DNA from 2 places in the Dyella sp. CR10 genome. Region 2 is predicted to be linked to the other one. Evidence: riboswitches for the same ligand, from Rfam matches in the RefSeq annotation. Region 2 holds a riboswitch; the other holds the start of a gene.
The links. Region 2 has a riboswitch for S-adenosylhomocysteine ahead of ahcY (adenosylhomocysteinase). Riboswitches for the same ligand answer to the same signal wherever they lie in the genome.
Positions count from the first base shown of each region.

Region 1: linked by a shared signal. The riboswitch ahead of ACNR9O_RS08060 (ATP-grasp domain-containing protein) and the one ahead of ahcY (adenosylhomocysteinase) in region 2 are both predicted to bind S-adenosylhomocysteine.

Region 1 is NZ_CP185986.1:1,739,462-1,747,187, reverse strand. Features, by position in the region: gene ACNR9O_RS08080 (hypothetical protein) at 1-492, shown strand, start outside; gene ACNR9O_RS08075 (glutathione S-transferase family protein) at 576-1,229, opposite strand; gene ACNR9O_RS08070 (glutathione S-transferase family protein) at 1,289-2,068, shown strand; gene ACNR9O_RS08065 (cation:proton antiporter) at 2,099-3,673, opposite strand; S-adenosyl-L-homocysteine riboswitch at 3,872-3,948, shown strand; gene ACNR9O_RS08060 (ATP-grasp domain-containing protein) at 3,963-4,835, shown strand; gene ACNR9O_RS08055 (S9 family peptidase) at 4,842-6,899, opposite strand; gene ACNR9O_RS08050 (hypothetical protein) at 7,164-7,726, shown strand, end outside.
Region 2 is NZ_CP185986.1:3,831,700-3,839,425, forward strand. Features, by position in the region: gene ppc (phosphoenolpyruvate carboxylase) at 54-2,768, opposite strand; gene ACNR9O_RS17290 (S9 family peptidase) at 2,908-5,403, opposite strand; S-adenosyl-L-homocysteine riboswitch at 5,550-5,660, shown strand; gene ahcY (adenosylhomocysteinase) at 5,704-7,137, shown strand; gene metF (methylenetetrahydrofolate reductase [NAD(P)H]) at 7,279-7,726, shown strand, end outside.

The DNA of each region.
Region 1 (7,726 bases), 2.1 Mb from region 2:
ACCGATGTCGTGCTGAGCGACGGCAGCCATGGCTCGGGCATCAACTACTTCGTGATCAATCCGGGCTCCGGCGGCATCTTCGCCAACGGCACACTCGCCCTGCCCGACGCCAACCTGACCTACGGCGCCGCCGCCGTGACGCAAAGCGGGCGCGGCGTCATCGCCTTCACCGTGGTCGGCCCCAACGACCACCCCAGCGCGGGCTACGCCAGCCTGGATGCCAAGATTGGCGCCGGCGATGTGCATATCGCCGCCGCGGGCGCCGGCCCCTGGGATGGCTTTACCGGCATCCCGTACCTCGGCGGTGGACGGCCGCGCTGGGGCGACTACGGTGCGGCCGCCGCCGATGGCAACACCATCTGGCTGGCATCGGAGTACATCGCGCAGACCTGCACGCTGGCGCAATATCTGACACCACCGCTGTTCCAATGCGGCGGCACACGTGGTGCGCTCAGCAATTGGGCGACGCGTATTTCGGCGGTGGGGCTCTGAGGCCCCGCCAGGTGCAAAAAAAAAAGCAACGGGCGCGATGGAGGGACCTCCGTCGCGCCCGTCGTCGTTCTTGAAGGCATCGCTCAGCCGACCTGCGCCTCCGGCGCATTGATCGCCAGCTGGGCGGCGAACGCCCGCTTGTACGCCGGCCGCGCCTCGCCGCGGGCGACATAGGCAGCCAGGCTCGGAAATTCGTCCAGGATGCCCGAGGGCCTCAGCCGCAGCAGTACCGACACCATCAACAGATCGCCCGCGCTGAACGCGCCATCGAGCCATTCGGCATCGCCCAGGCGCGCGACAAGCTGGCGCAGCCTCTGGCGGATGCGTTCGTGCACCAGGGGCATGCGCTCCTTCGCCCACGGCTTGTCGCCCTCCTGGAACTTGGCGACGATGAGATCGAGGATCGGCGGCTCCACGGAATTGAGCGCGGCGAACATCCACATGACCGCGCGGGCTCGCGCATTGGCATCCTCCGGCAGCAGGCCCGAATGACGCTGCGCGAGATGGAAGACAATCGCGCCGGTTTCGAACAGCACGAGGTCGCCTTCCTCATAGGTCGGGATCTGACCGAAGGGATGCAGGGCCACGTGCGCGGCCTCCTTCATCGCGCCGAACGAGACGAGGCGAACCTCGTAGGGCTGGCCCACTTCTTCCAGCGCCCAGCGCACGCGCGTGTCGCGTGCCAGGCCTTTGCCGCCATCGGGCGAGCGTTCGAAAGCGGTAATCGTAATGGTCATGGCTGGATGCTCCCGGCGAAGATGAGTGACTGGATTCAAGCGCGGTACCCGCTCTCATCATGACGACGAACGGACAGCGCGAATCTCGACAAGCTCCGGAAAATTTTTTCCGTTCGCGTCACTCGCGCAAAATATGTTCTTTAACCTATTTCCCTCATGGGTACGCTGGGCATCACCCCTACGCCAAGGAATATCCGATGAGCGATCTGATCCTCGCCACCTATGACTGGGTTCCTCCCATGCCCCGCGGCCTCGTGCGCGACCTGCGCGTGCGCTGGGCGCTGGAAGAAGCCGGGCTGCCGTATCGCGTGCAAAGCGTGCCGTTCCGCGACCGGGGACCCGACCACCTCGCGCACCAGCCCTTCGCCCAGGTGCCTTGGCTGATCGACGGCGATACGTCCATCTTCGAGAGCGGCGCCATCCTGCTGCATCTCGGGCTGCGCAGCGAAAAACTGATGCCCGCCGACCCGCATGGCCGCAGCCAGGTCATGCAATGGGTGTTCGCGGCGCTCAATTCCGTGGAAATGGTCAGCGTGTGCTGGTCCGTCTTCATCTTCTCCGGCTTCCGCGACGACACGCCGGAGCGGCAATGCCTGGACCAGTTCCTTCACCAATCGAGGCTCTCGCGGCTGGAGCCCGTCCTGGCCGATCGCGAATGGCTGGCGGGGAATTTCTCCGTCGCCGATATCGCCATGGCGGACGTGCTGCGCCCGATCGAGCGCCTCGGCGGCCTGGCGGATCATCCCGCCTGCCGCGACTACATCGCGCGCGCCACCGCCCGGCCGGCGTTCGCCAAGGCGCTCGCGGATCAGATGGCGCATTTCGAAGCGGCGGATTGAACGATGCCGAGGCGTCGCCGACGCGGCGCCTCAGCCTTCTCGGTGTTCCGGCGGATCCGGCTCGTCTGGCGCCCCGGCGCCCAGCTCCATCCAGTCCAGCTCCGCCTCCACCTGTCGGAAGGCATCGTCACCGATGTCGCCGGCCTGGCGCATCCGCTGAATGGCAAGCCGCGAGACCGAAACCAGGCGGCGACGCAGCACGTTGTCCGCGTGTTCGCCCGGCGCGTGGCCGCGTTCGAGGTGATCGAGCATGGCGAGGAACTCCTGCCTCACGCGCGCGGCCGCGGGCGTTTCGTCACGCTCCAGCGCGGTCAGCGCTGCCCGCGTCGCCATGGCGCGTGCCCGTTGCAGCTCGCGCTCCACCGTATCGTCCGGCGCGAGGTTCACCCACTTCAGCAACGGCCGCAGGGTCAGCCCCTGGATCACCAGCGTGCCCAGCACCACCACGAAGGCGGTCAGCTGGATGAAGTCCCGATACGGAAAACCCGCCGGCAGCGCCATCGCCGCGGCCAGGGTCACGATGCCGCGCATGCCGGACCAGCCGATCACCAGTGCGCCCTTGACCGTGGCCGGCGGGCCAGGCTTCGGTTCGTCGCCGACCGCGCCCCCCCGGGGACTGCCGATCCGCACCATCAGGTGATGGATGAACACCCAGCCCAGGCGCACGCCGATCACCACTGCCAACATGGCCAGCGCCACGTCGAACGCCCGCGAACGCTCGCCGGGGCCCAGGGCTTCGAGGATCGGACGCAGCTGCAAGCCGATCAAAGTGAAGGCCAGCACGTTCAGCACGACCGTCGCCGTTTCCCAGATGGCGAACGAGGCGGTGCGGATGCTGGCTGACATCAGCCGCGTGCCAAGTCGCGACATGGCCAGCGCGAACGTCACCACGGTGACGATGGGCGACAGCTTCAAGCGTTCGCTGAGCAACCACAGCCCGAAGGTCAGGCCGAACTGGAAAATCACCGCGCTGGCGGCTTCGTCGAAGTGGCGCATGAAGCGGCTGATCGGCCAGGCCAGCAACAAGCCGGCCGCCACGCTGCCGAACACCACCAACCCGAACATCGGCAGCGCATCGGCGGCATGGAAGCTGCCCGCCACCGCGGCGCCCACGGCCACCTTGTAGATCAGCAAGGCCGATGCATCGTTCAGCAGCCCCTCCCCCTCCAGCACCATGCGCATGCGCAACGGCACCGGCAGGCGGCGCACCACGGTGGTCGCCACCACCGCATCCGGCGGCGCGAGCAAGGCGCCCAGCGCGACCGCGGCGGCCCATGGCATATCCGGAAAGAACCAGCGCACCGCGAACGCTACCGCCACCGTGGTCAGCACCACCGCCGCCAGCACCAGCGACAGCACCGGCACCCACATCGCGCCCAGGTCACGCAACGAGGTGTCGTAGGCCGCATCCATCAGCACCGGCGCGACGAACAGCGCCAGCACCAGATCCGGTGGAAACTCCAGTCGCGGCCCCTCCGGCAGGAATGCCACCAGCGCGCCGGCCACCGCCAGCAGCACCGGATAGGGAATGCTGATGCGCTTGGCAAACGACGACACCGTTGCCGCGCCGAGCAGAAGCACGAGAATGGTTTCGAAGACTTGCATGGGCGAGGCCGCGCGGCCGATGACCAGGTCATGGTGGCACAGCGGTTGTCGCGATTACCTGGAGAAATGGCGAAATACCCCATGCACATCGACTGTCGCGAGTTGAAGCATTGACTGGACGCCGCCCGCTCAGCGAGACTCGCCGCGCGTCGGCCATCCGATGCCAACCATTGCGTGCCAGATAACGGGTGCGCAGTCGGGCCCGAGGGGTGCTGCGACGGATCACTATCCGCCACGCTCGGTTCCGATCGATCACACAAGGGCGCCCTCCATTGCTGGAGGATTTGCCATGCTCAACGCCATGACGCACCGCCTTGCCATTGCCACCTCGTCGATGATTCCGGACATCCATCCGGATGACGCCCATCTGGCCGCCACGCTGCGGCGCCTCGGCGTCGAGACCACCGCCTGCGTCTGGAACGACCCCGCGGTGGACTGGTCGCGCTACGACGCCGTGCTGATGCGCTCGACCTGGGACTACTTCAAGCACTACGCCGCATTCAGCGCATGGCTGGACCAGCTGCCCGTGCCGACGATCAACCCGCGGGCACTGCTGCGCTGGAACAGCAACAAGCGCTATCTGATCGAGCTGGCGGCGCAAGGCGTCGACATCATTCCCACGACCCTCGCCTCAGGTGCGCAGCTGCGCCAGGCACTGGCCGGCATGGCCGGGCAGGAAGTCGTCGTCAAACCGACCATCAGCGGCACGGCCTGGCATACGGCGCGTGGCGTGGTCGGCAGCGCCGCCTTCGACCAGGCCATCGCGCCGTTGCCCAGGGAATTCGAATATCTGGTGCAGCCGTTCGTGCCGGAGATCGTCAGCCAGGGCGAGCTGTCCCTGCTGTTCTTCGACGGCGAGTTCAGCCATGCGGTCGTCAAGCGGGCCGCCGACGGCGACTACCGCGTGCAATCGGATTTCGGCGGCACCGCCCATGCCATCGATCCTGATCCGGCGATCGTCGCCAGTGCGCAACAAGCGCTCGCGGCCGCCGCCGCGCTCGGCCACGCCGATGCTGCCTACGCGCGCGTTGACGGCGTCATCGTCCAGGGCCGTTTCCTGCTGATGGAGCTGGAAATGATCGAGCCCTTCCTTCACCTGGGCGAGCAGCCCGAAGCGGCGGAACGCTTTGCCGGCAAGCTGCACAAGCGCCTGGCGCCGTAACCTTCCTTACCGCCCTGCCGGCAGGTAGGTCGCGAACCAGTCCAGCGAACGCCGCAGCAAGTCATGTACATGCTCGGCGTCCGCAAACTGGTGCCCTTCGTCGGGATAGACCACCAGCTGCGCAGGCACGCCCATCGCCTTGAGCGCATGCCAGTACTCGAAGGACTGCGGCGGGGGAGATTCCTCGTCGCGATCGCCCACCACGATCAGCGTGGGCGTCTTCGCCTGCTTGACGAACTGGATCGCCGAGCTCTTGGCATAAACGGCCGGATCGTCGTACAGCGATGCGCCGAAGTACGGGATCATCCACTGATCGATGCGGTTCTCGCCGTAATAGCTCTGCCAATCGGACAAGCCGGCGCCAGCCACCGCGGCGCGGAAGCGCCGCGTCTGCGTCGGCGCGAACATACTCATGAACCCGCCGTAGCTCGAACCGGTGATGCCGACGCGGCCATCGTCCACCGGCGCCTGTTTCTCCACCGCATCGATGCCGGCCAGGATGTCGCGCAGGTCGCCGTAACCGAAATCCTTGCGGTTGGCCTGTACGAAGGCCTCGCCCTGGCCGAAGCTGCCGCGCGGATTGGGCATGAACTGGAAGTACCCGCTGGCCGCATACATCGCCTCCGTGCCCGGCCAGCTCGACAACACGCCCCAGGACGGCCCACCGTGCACATTGACGATCAGCGGATAGGTCTTGTGCGGATCGAAGTTCTTCGGATAAAGCAGCCAGCCCTGCACGCGGCGGCCGTCGCTGCTCCACTCCAGCGATGCGGCCCTGCCCCATTCCGGCGTCAGCGCGATGTTGAGCGCGGTGATGGCGGGCGGCGGCGCATGGCCCAGCACTCCGGCGTGCACTTCTGGTCCGCGCTCGAATGAGCTTTGCTGGAACGCCACCCACCGGTGATCGGCCGACAGCGATATCGAGAGCGTGGAACTGCCCGAACCGATCGTCGCCGGCAGCGTGAAGTACGGCGCCTGCATCACCGCACGGCCGCCGCTCACCGTATACGCGGCGAGCTGCACCTCGCCCCTGGCGTTCTGATTGACGAGCAGCGCATCGGGCGCCGTCCAGGCGAACCATTGCGGCGTCACGGCGATGCCTGGCGTGAGGTCGCTCACCGTGCCGCCAGCCGCCGGCACGCTGTAGAGATCTCCGCCGTTGGAACCCTGGTCGCTCATCAGGCCACCGATGAAGGCGATCCGCGCACCATCCGGCGACCAGCGCGGCAGCGCCATCTGCAAGCCTTGCAACGAGCCCCGCACGGTGGCCGGATCGACCACGACGCGCGGCTCGGCACCCGCGCCTGCATCCTGGACATACAGCTTCGCCACCCACCAGTTGCCATCGCCCGGCGGCGGTGCGGCCATATAAGCGATGCGCGAGCCATCCGGTGACCAGTCGAACTCGTACGCATACAGCGCATCGGGCGTGAGCATGCGCACCGCGCCACTGGCGACGTCCAGACCGGCCACATGCTGCAATTCGGCATCCCCTTCACCGATCACACCCACCTGCGCCTTGTCCGCCGCGATCGCGGTCGCCTGCCGCGTGGCGCCAGGCACATAGAGGAAGCCCAGCGACTGGCCATCCTTCGTCCATGCCAGAGCGCGAGCGTAGCCGGACAGCTCGGCCAGACGGCGCGGCGTGCCGGCACCGGCGATATCGGCGAGGTAGAGATCGTTATGGATCGCCTTGGTATTCGTCGTGTCGTGGCCACAGTCGGCGATGAAGGCCAACCCGCGCGAATCCGGCGCCCACGCCAGATCGCGCTTGCCGCATCCGGCCAATGGCACGCCGAGGCTCAACGCGTGCGCATGATGGCCATCGACGTCGGCCAGTTCGATGACGGGCTCCTTGCCGGCCAGCACCCAGGCCACGTGCGCGCCATCGGGCGAGATCGCCACGGCGCCGATATGCGTGACTTTTTCGAGCCGGGTGAGCAGCTGAGTAATTTGCGTGTCCGATGCCGACGTGGCGCCAGGCATTGGCGCGGAAAACGCGGCGGGAGCCAGAAGTGTCCCCGTCAACAGCAAGCCAGGAAGCAGGCGCGAGCGCAGCAGCATGGCGCGACTCCATCATGGAGAAGGCGCGACGCTACAACGGGCAGACGGGGGAACCATGTGCGGAAAGTCGGGGTTCTTGTCGCATGATCATGCGAAGCGATTCGGCGGTAGCCGCATCGTGAGATAGCGCGACGAGAGCAGCAGCTCCACCGTTTCAACCGGACGCCATCGCCACCTTGGGCGGCAATTCGCGCGTGCTACGCTGCGCGAGCTTGCCAGGCACCCTCCGTCATGTCGCCTGAGCATCGAACACGGAACAGAAGCATGGAACGCGATCACCCCAAGCCTCCCATCCAGGCAGGCTTTCTCCTGAACCTGGCGCTGTTTGCCGCCGCGTTGTGCCTGTGGGGCCCGCTGCTGTGCTTCGCCCTGCTCTGGATCGGCCGCGGCCAGGGCGGCGAAGGCCCCTTCCTGCTCGCCGTCGTGCTGTTCCGGATCAGCGCCTACGCCTGCCCTGCCGGCGCGCTGTTGGTGGCGCTCTATGCAATGGTCGCCAAGCCATGGCGCCGGCCGGCGTCGCAGGCATGGTTCTTCTGGATGCAGGTGCTCGCCGTGGCGGTGATCGGCCTCGCCGCCGCCGGCTTCGCGCTCGATGACTGGCGGGACCGCCGCCAGCACGCGGCCGCGCAACGGTCAGCCGAACAGGCTGCCGAGCAGGAACGCCAGATGGACATAGCCTTGCGCAGCGACGATGTCGCGCAGTTCGGTGTGCATCAGCAGGCCTGCGGGGATGCCTGCCCGCGGCCGCTCTGGGTGCGCAAGGCCGTTGCCGCGCAGGCGCCGCGCACCCTCGCGCTGCTGCTCCAGGGTGTCACGCGGGCGGACTA
Region 2 (7,726 bases):
CGTGGTTGAAAAGTCACGAGCCTAGCGATTACGCAAGATTTTGCGCAAGCGCCTCAACCCGTATTCTGCAGACCCTGCGACACCCCGTTCACGCAGGCCACCAGAGCGCGCAACAACGCGTCGTCCTCGCTGCCGCCGGCGCGCCAGCGCCGCAGCAAGTCCACCTGCAACAGGCTCATCGGATCGACATACGGATTGCGCAGGCGGATCGACACCGCCAGCTTCGGCGCATCGCGCAGCAACTCATCGCTGCCCTTCAGGCGCAGCAACCAGCGCGTGGTGCGCTCGAATTCCTCGCGGATCAGCGCGAAGAACGGTTCGTGCAGCTCCCCGGCCAGGCGCGAAAACGCCTCGGCGATGTCCAGGTCGCTTTTGGCCAGCACCATCTCCACGTCGTCCAGCATGTTGGCGAAGAACGGCCAGTCGCGCGCCATCTCCGCCAACGCTGCCTCGCCGAACTCTTCCGCGCCCCGTTCCAGCGCGGTACCCAGGCCATACCAGCCGGTGATGATCGAGCGGCATTGCGTCCAGGCGAACACCCAGGGAATCGCACGCAGGTCTTGCACGCCGCGCATGCTGCGCCGGCGCGACGGGCGCGAACCGAGCGTCATGCGCTCGATGACGTCGATCGGCGTGGCGCTGCGGAAGTAGTCGATGAAGCCGTCGCGATCGACGAACGCGCGATAGGTCTGGCGGCTGGTGGCCGCGAGGCGGCCCATCCGTTCGCGCCACAGCTCTTCGCGCGCCTCTGTCTCGCGCGGGCGCAGGCTGGCGCGCAGCACGGCGCCGACGGTCTGCTCCAGATTGCGCAGCGCCAGCGCGCGAATGCCGTATTTGCGGTGAATCACCTCGCCCTGCTCGGTCACGCGCAGTACGCCGGCGACCGAACCGCGCGGCGAAGACATCAGCGCCGGCGCGATGCGCGCGCCGCCGCGGCTGGCCGATCCGCCGCGGCCATGGAAGAACGACAGCCGCACACCGGCCGCCTTCGCCACGTCCAGCAGCTCCACCTGCGCGCGCTGAAGCCCCCAGCGCGACGCCAGCGTGCCGCCATCCTTGCCGCTGTCCGAATAGCCCAGCATCACCCACTGGCGGCCGCCGCGCGCCTCCAGATGCGTGCGATAGACGGGATCGGCGAACAGCGCGCGCAGCGTCGCAGGCGCATTCGCGAGATCGTCGACCGTCTCGAACAGCGGCGCGATGTCCAGCGGTACGCAGGAGGCCTCGTCCTGCACTAGGCCCCCGTGCCGCGCCAGCGCCAGCACCGCCAGCACGTCCGCCGCCGAGCGCGCCATGCTGATGATGTACAGGCCCACGGCGTCGCTGCCGTAGCGCTTGCGTGCGTCGCGCAACGTGGCGAACACCGCCTGCAGCGATTGCGCACCGGCATCGTCACAGGCGGCGAAGGCTTGCTCGCCGCTGGCGTAAGGCTGCAGCGCCGCCGCGCGTGCCGCCGCGTCCCGCTCCGGCCAATCGCTCTGGCCGAGCAGCGCGGCCAGGGCATCGTCGTGTACGCGCGAGTCCTGCCGTACGTCGAGGCGGGCCATATGGAAGCCGAACGTGCGCACGCGCCAGATCGCGCGCTGCACGGCGTAGGCACCTGCGTGCAAGCCGCGGTGGTCGATCAGGCTGTCGGCGATCAGTTGCAGGTCGGCGAGCAGGTCCTGCGGCGATGCATAGGCCTCCGGATGACTGTCATCGTGAGTGGCCTGCAGACGCGCCTGGACCACCGTGAGGAAGCTGCGATACGGCATGTCCGCATGGCGCGGGCGCACCTGCGCGGCCGCCCCGGGAAAGCGCTCGCGGTACTGAGCCAGCCGCTGCTCCAGTCGTTCGTCCGTGGCCACGCGACCCTCGGTCTGGCTGAGCAGGCGCGCCAGTCCGGCAATGTCCTCGATGTAATGCTCCAGCACGTGCGCGCGCTGGGTGGCGAGGCTGGTGGCGATGGTATCGGCACCCACGTTGGGGTTGCCGTCCATGTCGCCGCCGACCCAGGTGGCGAAGGACAGCAGGCGCGGCAGGGCCACGGCGACGCCATAGACCTCCTGCAATGCGTCGGCCAGCGATTCGTACAGCGCCGGCACGATGCGGTAGATCGGATTGGCCAGGTAGAAGCCGACGTGATGATGCTCGTCCTGCACGCTGGGACGCACCGGCGACGCCTCCGCGGTCTGCCATGCGGACGACAGCGCCATGAAGATGCGGTCTTCGTCTTCCTTGCGCTCCTGCGGCGTGCGGCTGGGATCGAAGTTGTCGATCAGGGCGCGCACGATCGCCTGTTCCTTCTCCAGCAGCGAACGGCGCATCGCCTCGGTGGGATGGGCAGTGAACACCGGCTCCACGCGCAGGCGCGCCAGCCATTCCAGCAGCTCGCCCGCGCCAACGCCCTGCGCCTTCAGGCCGGCCAGCGCATCGAGCAGCGAATCGGGCTGGGGCGCGCGATTCTCGCGCTGGTAATCGCGGCGACGGCGAATGCGGTGCACCCGCTCGGCGATGTTGACCGCCTGGAAATAGGTCGCGAAGGCGCGCGCCAGCGCTTCGGCATGTGTGGTGTCGAGCCCGGTCAGGAGTTCCGCCAGCGGCGCCAGGGACGCGCCCTCGTGGCGGCGCGCGATGGCGGCCGTGCGCACGCGCTCGACCTCATCCAGAAAGGCCGGCGAGACCTGCTCGGCCAGCATGTTGCCGACCAGGGTGCCGAGCCGGCGGACATCCTCGCGCAGGGGCGCATCGTGCGGGGCGAACTCAGGACTGCGCTGCTGCTGGGTCATCGGAGCCATGTTTTGCGGATGTCTGGACGGCCAAGACTACCCGAAGATTCCGATGGATGATGCACTGCCGCATGAGCTCGCAACGGTTGCTTCTGAAACGAAGCGGGGTGCTCCGGCGCCCCGCTTCGTCTTGCTCATCTCAGGGTGCCGCTGCCTTGGCGGGCGTCGCCTTCGGTGCTTTCAGATATCGCTCCAGCCAGTCGTTCGATTCCGCCAGCATCTGCATGATCGACTCGCGCGCGCGGTAGGCATGCGCCTCGTTGGGCAGCATCACCAGCCGGGCGGTGCCGCCCAATCCCTTCACTGCCGCGTACAGGCGCTCGCTCTGGATCGGGAAGGTGCCGGAGTTGTTGTCCTGCTCGCCATGGATCAGCAGCAGCGCATCCTTGATGTGGTCGGCGTAATTGAACGGCGACATCGCGTTGTAGACGTCCTGCGCCTGCCAGTAGTTGCGCTCCTCGGACTGGAAACCGAACGGCGTGAGCGTGCGGTTGTAGGCGCCGCTGCGCGCGATGCCGGCCTTGAACAGGCGCGTGTGGGCGAGCAGGTTGGCGGTCATGAAGGCGCCGTAGGAATGGCCGCCCACCGCGATGCGCTCGCGATCGGCCACGCCGCGGCGCACGACTTCATCCACCGCCGCCTCGGCACTGGCCACCAGCTGCGGGATGTAGGTGTCGTTGGGCTCCTTGCTGCCCTCGCCGACGATCGGCACGGAGAAATTCTCCAGCACCGTGTAGCCCATCGCCAGGAACGCCTGCGGGCCCCAATAGCTGATGCGATTGAAGCGGTACGGGGAATCGGTCACCTGGCCTGCCGCATCAGCCGATTTGAATTCGGCCGGATAGGCCCACATCAGCATCGGGCGCGGACCATCCTTCTTCGGGTCGTAGTGCGGCGGCAGGTACAGCGTCGCGGTCAGTTCCACGCCGTCCTTGCGCTTGTAGCGGATCTGCTCTTTCTTCGCGTCCTTCAGCTGCGGCGTGGGATGCGGGAAATGCGTGAGCGCGCGCGGCGACGTGGCGGACGTCAGGTCACGCACGTAGAAGTTCGGCGGGTCGGTCGGCGTCTCGCGCGAAGTCAACGCGCGCCCGCCTTCGGCATCCAGCAGCACCTGCGGCGCCTCGTAGTACGGCGCCTGCGAGTGGAACAGCCGCTCGCTGCGGCCGCTGTCGAGGTCGACCCGGTCGACGAACGGTCGGTCGCCTTCCGGCGAAGCGCCCTTGCCGAGGCGATAAATGCTGTGTCCGTCGACGGCGAGCAGCAGACGCGACTGGCCACGCTCGTCCTCTTGCGTCGCCGGCACGCCCGGGTCCTTGTAGCGGTCTTCCGAGGAACCTTCGCGCACTAGTTTCGGCGCCTGCTCCGGGTGGTCCGGCGCCACGCGCCATTCCTTCACCTGGCGGGTCTTCCACCAGAACTCGTCGATCAGCGCCAGCTCGCCATTGCCCCAGTAGGCGCCGCGGTAGCGGCTGGAAAGCCGGGCCAACGTGACGGGCGCCTGCTCGAACGGCGCCGCCTGCATCTTCACCAGGTCGCGTACCTCGGCTGGCCGCGCGGGATCGCCGCCGTCCTGCGCTTCGGCCCACACCAGCGTCGCAGGCGCATCGGCACGCCAGTCAATGTCGCGCACGCCAGTCGGCACGGCATCGTTGCCGGTGGGCAGGCCCTCCATCAGCGGTAATTGCGCGATCTCCTTGACCCGCTTGCCGTCCAGATCCAGCACCTCGATGCGGCGCGGGAAATTCTCCACCGGCACCAGATAGGAGAACGGACGCTCGATGCGCTGGCGCAGCAGATACCGGCCATCCGGCGAAGGTTCCAGCGCGAGGGTGAGCGCAGGCTCGCCGAGCCTGCTCACCTTGCCATCCAGATCTAGCAGCGCGGCCTGCGTGCGCAGGTAGTGCTCGAACACGCGCGCGTCGTCCTCGTTGCGCAGCAGGTCCTGGTAGGTACGGATCGCCTTCACGCCGCCGCCCGTACGGGTCTCCTGCGTGTTGGGTCCGGCGGGAATGCCATTGGCCGCCGGCACCGCGCCCTGCCCTTCCGGCCGCAGCTGCACCAGCAGGCGCTTGCCGTCGGGCATCCAGCGGTAGCCGCGGCCAGCCACCGTGTTGAGCGGCAGCTCAGTGAGCTTGTGCGCCTGGCGCGTGGCGATATCGACCATCCACAGCTCGTTGCGGCCGGACGCCGCATCCACCTGGTTGAAGGCGAGATGGCGCTGATCGGGGGACCAGCTGGTAGTGGCGATCGACAGCGACGCGGGCAGTCCCTGGAAACGGATCTCCTTGCAGCTGGCCACATCGATCAGCCACAGGTCGCTGCCGAAGGCGAAGCGGCTCTGTGCATAGGTGCGCGGGTTGATGCGCAGGCCGGCCAGCTTCAGCTCCGGCTGCGCCACCACATCGATGCCGGGCAGCGCGGGCGTCTGGATCAGCGCCAGCAGGTCGCGCCGCGGACTGATCGACAGCTGCGGCGGCCGCGGCGCATCCACCAGCGCCTGCAGCGGCGCCGGCGGCAGCCGGTAGCCGCTGGCCGATGCGGCGGCCGGGGCTTCCGGCGTGCGCGCGGATACCGCCATCGGCAGGGCGGCGAGAAGGAAGGCGACGAGAGCGAGACGCCGGAGCGGGGTATTCATGGCAGGAGAGCAGCCTCTGGCACGTAGCAACTTGCGACCATAGCCGCCCCGCCACGACCCGGCCTAGGCCATCCGTCACGGTCCGCGGCGACGGCGGCCACTGCCCTGACGAAACGCCAACGGGCCTGCCGCTATACTTGCCAGCTCCCGTCGAGGGGCGCTGCGACCGCGGCTGCATGGCCCGCACCACCCGGTGCGTCGTGCAGGTCCACGGCCAGGCTCGGCGGTCTTTCTCTGCAAAACGGCGCCCGGTCAACGATGCGGCAGTCATGCCGCACAAACTTCCGGAGCTAAGCACCAATGAACGCAGTCAGCAAAGAAGCCGCCGGCCAGGACTTCAAGGTCCGCGACATCGCCCTCGCCGAGCTGGGCCGCCGCCGCATCCGCATGGCGGAAGAGGAAATGCCCGGCCTGATGCAGATCCGCGCCCGCTACGCCAAGGAGCAGCCGCTCAAGGGCGTGCGCCTGTCCGGCTCGCTGCACATGACCAAGGAAACCGCGGTCCTGATTGAGACCCTGAGCGCCCTGGGCGCCTCGGTGCGCTGGGCCTCCTGCAACATCTTCTCCACCCAGGACGACTGTGCCGCGGCCATCGCCGCCGCCGGCATCCCGGTGTTCGCCTGGAAGGGCGAGACGCTGGAGGAGTACTGGGATTGCACGCTGGACATGCTCACCCACCCGGGCATGCAAGGCCCCGAGCTGATCGTCGACGACGGCGGCGACGCGACCTTGCTGATCCACAAGGGTCTGGACATGGAGAACGGCGACGACTGGGTCAACACGCCCAGCGGCAACCATGAGGAACAGGTCATCAAGGACCTGCTAAAGCGCACTGCCAAGGAGCGTCCCGGCTTCTGGAAGAAGGTCGCCGCGGACTGGAAGGGCGTCTCCGAAGAGACCACCACCGGCGTGCACCGCCTCTACCAGATGATGGAAGCCGGCAAGCTGCTGGTGCCGGCGATCAACGTCAACGACTCGGTCACCAAGAGCAAGTTCGACAACCTGTACGGCTGCCGCGAGTCGCTGGCCGACGGCATCAAGCGCGCCACCGACCTGATGGTCGCCGGCAAGGTGGCCGTGGTGTGCGGCTACGGCGACGTGGGCAAGGGCTGCGCGCATTCGCTGAAGGGCTTCGGCGCGCGCGTGATCGTCACCGAGATCGACCCGATCAACGCGCTGCAGGCGGCGATGGAAGGCTTCCAGGTCACCACCGTGGAAGACACGCTGGGCACCGCCGACATCTACGTCACCACCACCGGCAACAAGGACATCATCACGCTCGAGCACATGGCGGCGATGAAGAACAACGCCCTGGTGTGCAACATCGGCCACTTCGACAACGAGATCCAGATCGACCGCCTGAACGGCGCCAAGGACGTGTCGCGCGAAACCATCAAGCCGCAGGTCGACCGCTACACCTTCAGCAAGACGGGCAACAGCATCTACATGCTGGCCGAAGGCCGCCTGGTGAACCTCGGCTGCGCGCACGGCCATCCGAGCTTCGTGATGTCCAACAGCTTCTCCAACCAGACGCTGGCGCAGATCGACCTGTGGAAGAACAAGGACGTCTACGAGAAGACTGTCTACCGTCTGCCCAAGCAGCTGGACGAGGAAGTCGCCCGCCTGCACCTGGAACAGATCGGCGTGAAGCTGACCAAGCTGACCCCCGAGCAGGCCGCCTACATCGGCGTGCCGGTGGAAGGCCCGTACAAGCCGGACCATTACCGCTACTGAGCGGCCGGCGGATCGGAACGAAAGGCGCGCGGTGCGAACCGCGCGCTTTTTTTGTGCCCCCAGCTGATGTTTCATCCATATATCGCTTCATCGCGACCAAGAGATATATACTCCCCGACACCCTTCTCCGAGAGCCCAGTGATGCCGGCGATCAGCTTCGAATTCTTCCCGCCCAAGACCGAGGAACAGCGCGAACAGCTCGACCGCACCGCCCGCCTGCTGAAGCGCCGTGGCCCCGACTACGTCTCGGTCACCTTCGGCGCCGGCGGCTCGACCCTCAGCTATACCGGCGAGACCGTGGCCCGCCTGCATCGTGAGCACGGGCTGGACGTGGCGCCGCACCTTTCGTGCATGGGCGGCACCCGCGCCGAGATCGCCGAGCTGCTGGACGGCTACCGCGCCGCCGGTTACCGCCGCATCGTCGCGCTGCGCGGCGACCTGCCCTCGGGCATGGCATCGCCGGGCGACTTCCGCTACGCCGCGGAACTGGTCGCCTTCATCCGCAAGCACAGCGGCGACCACTTCCACGTCGAAGTGGCGGCCTATCCGGAAACGCATCCACAGGCCGACGACGCGCTGGCGGACCTGC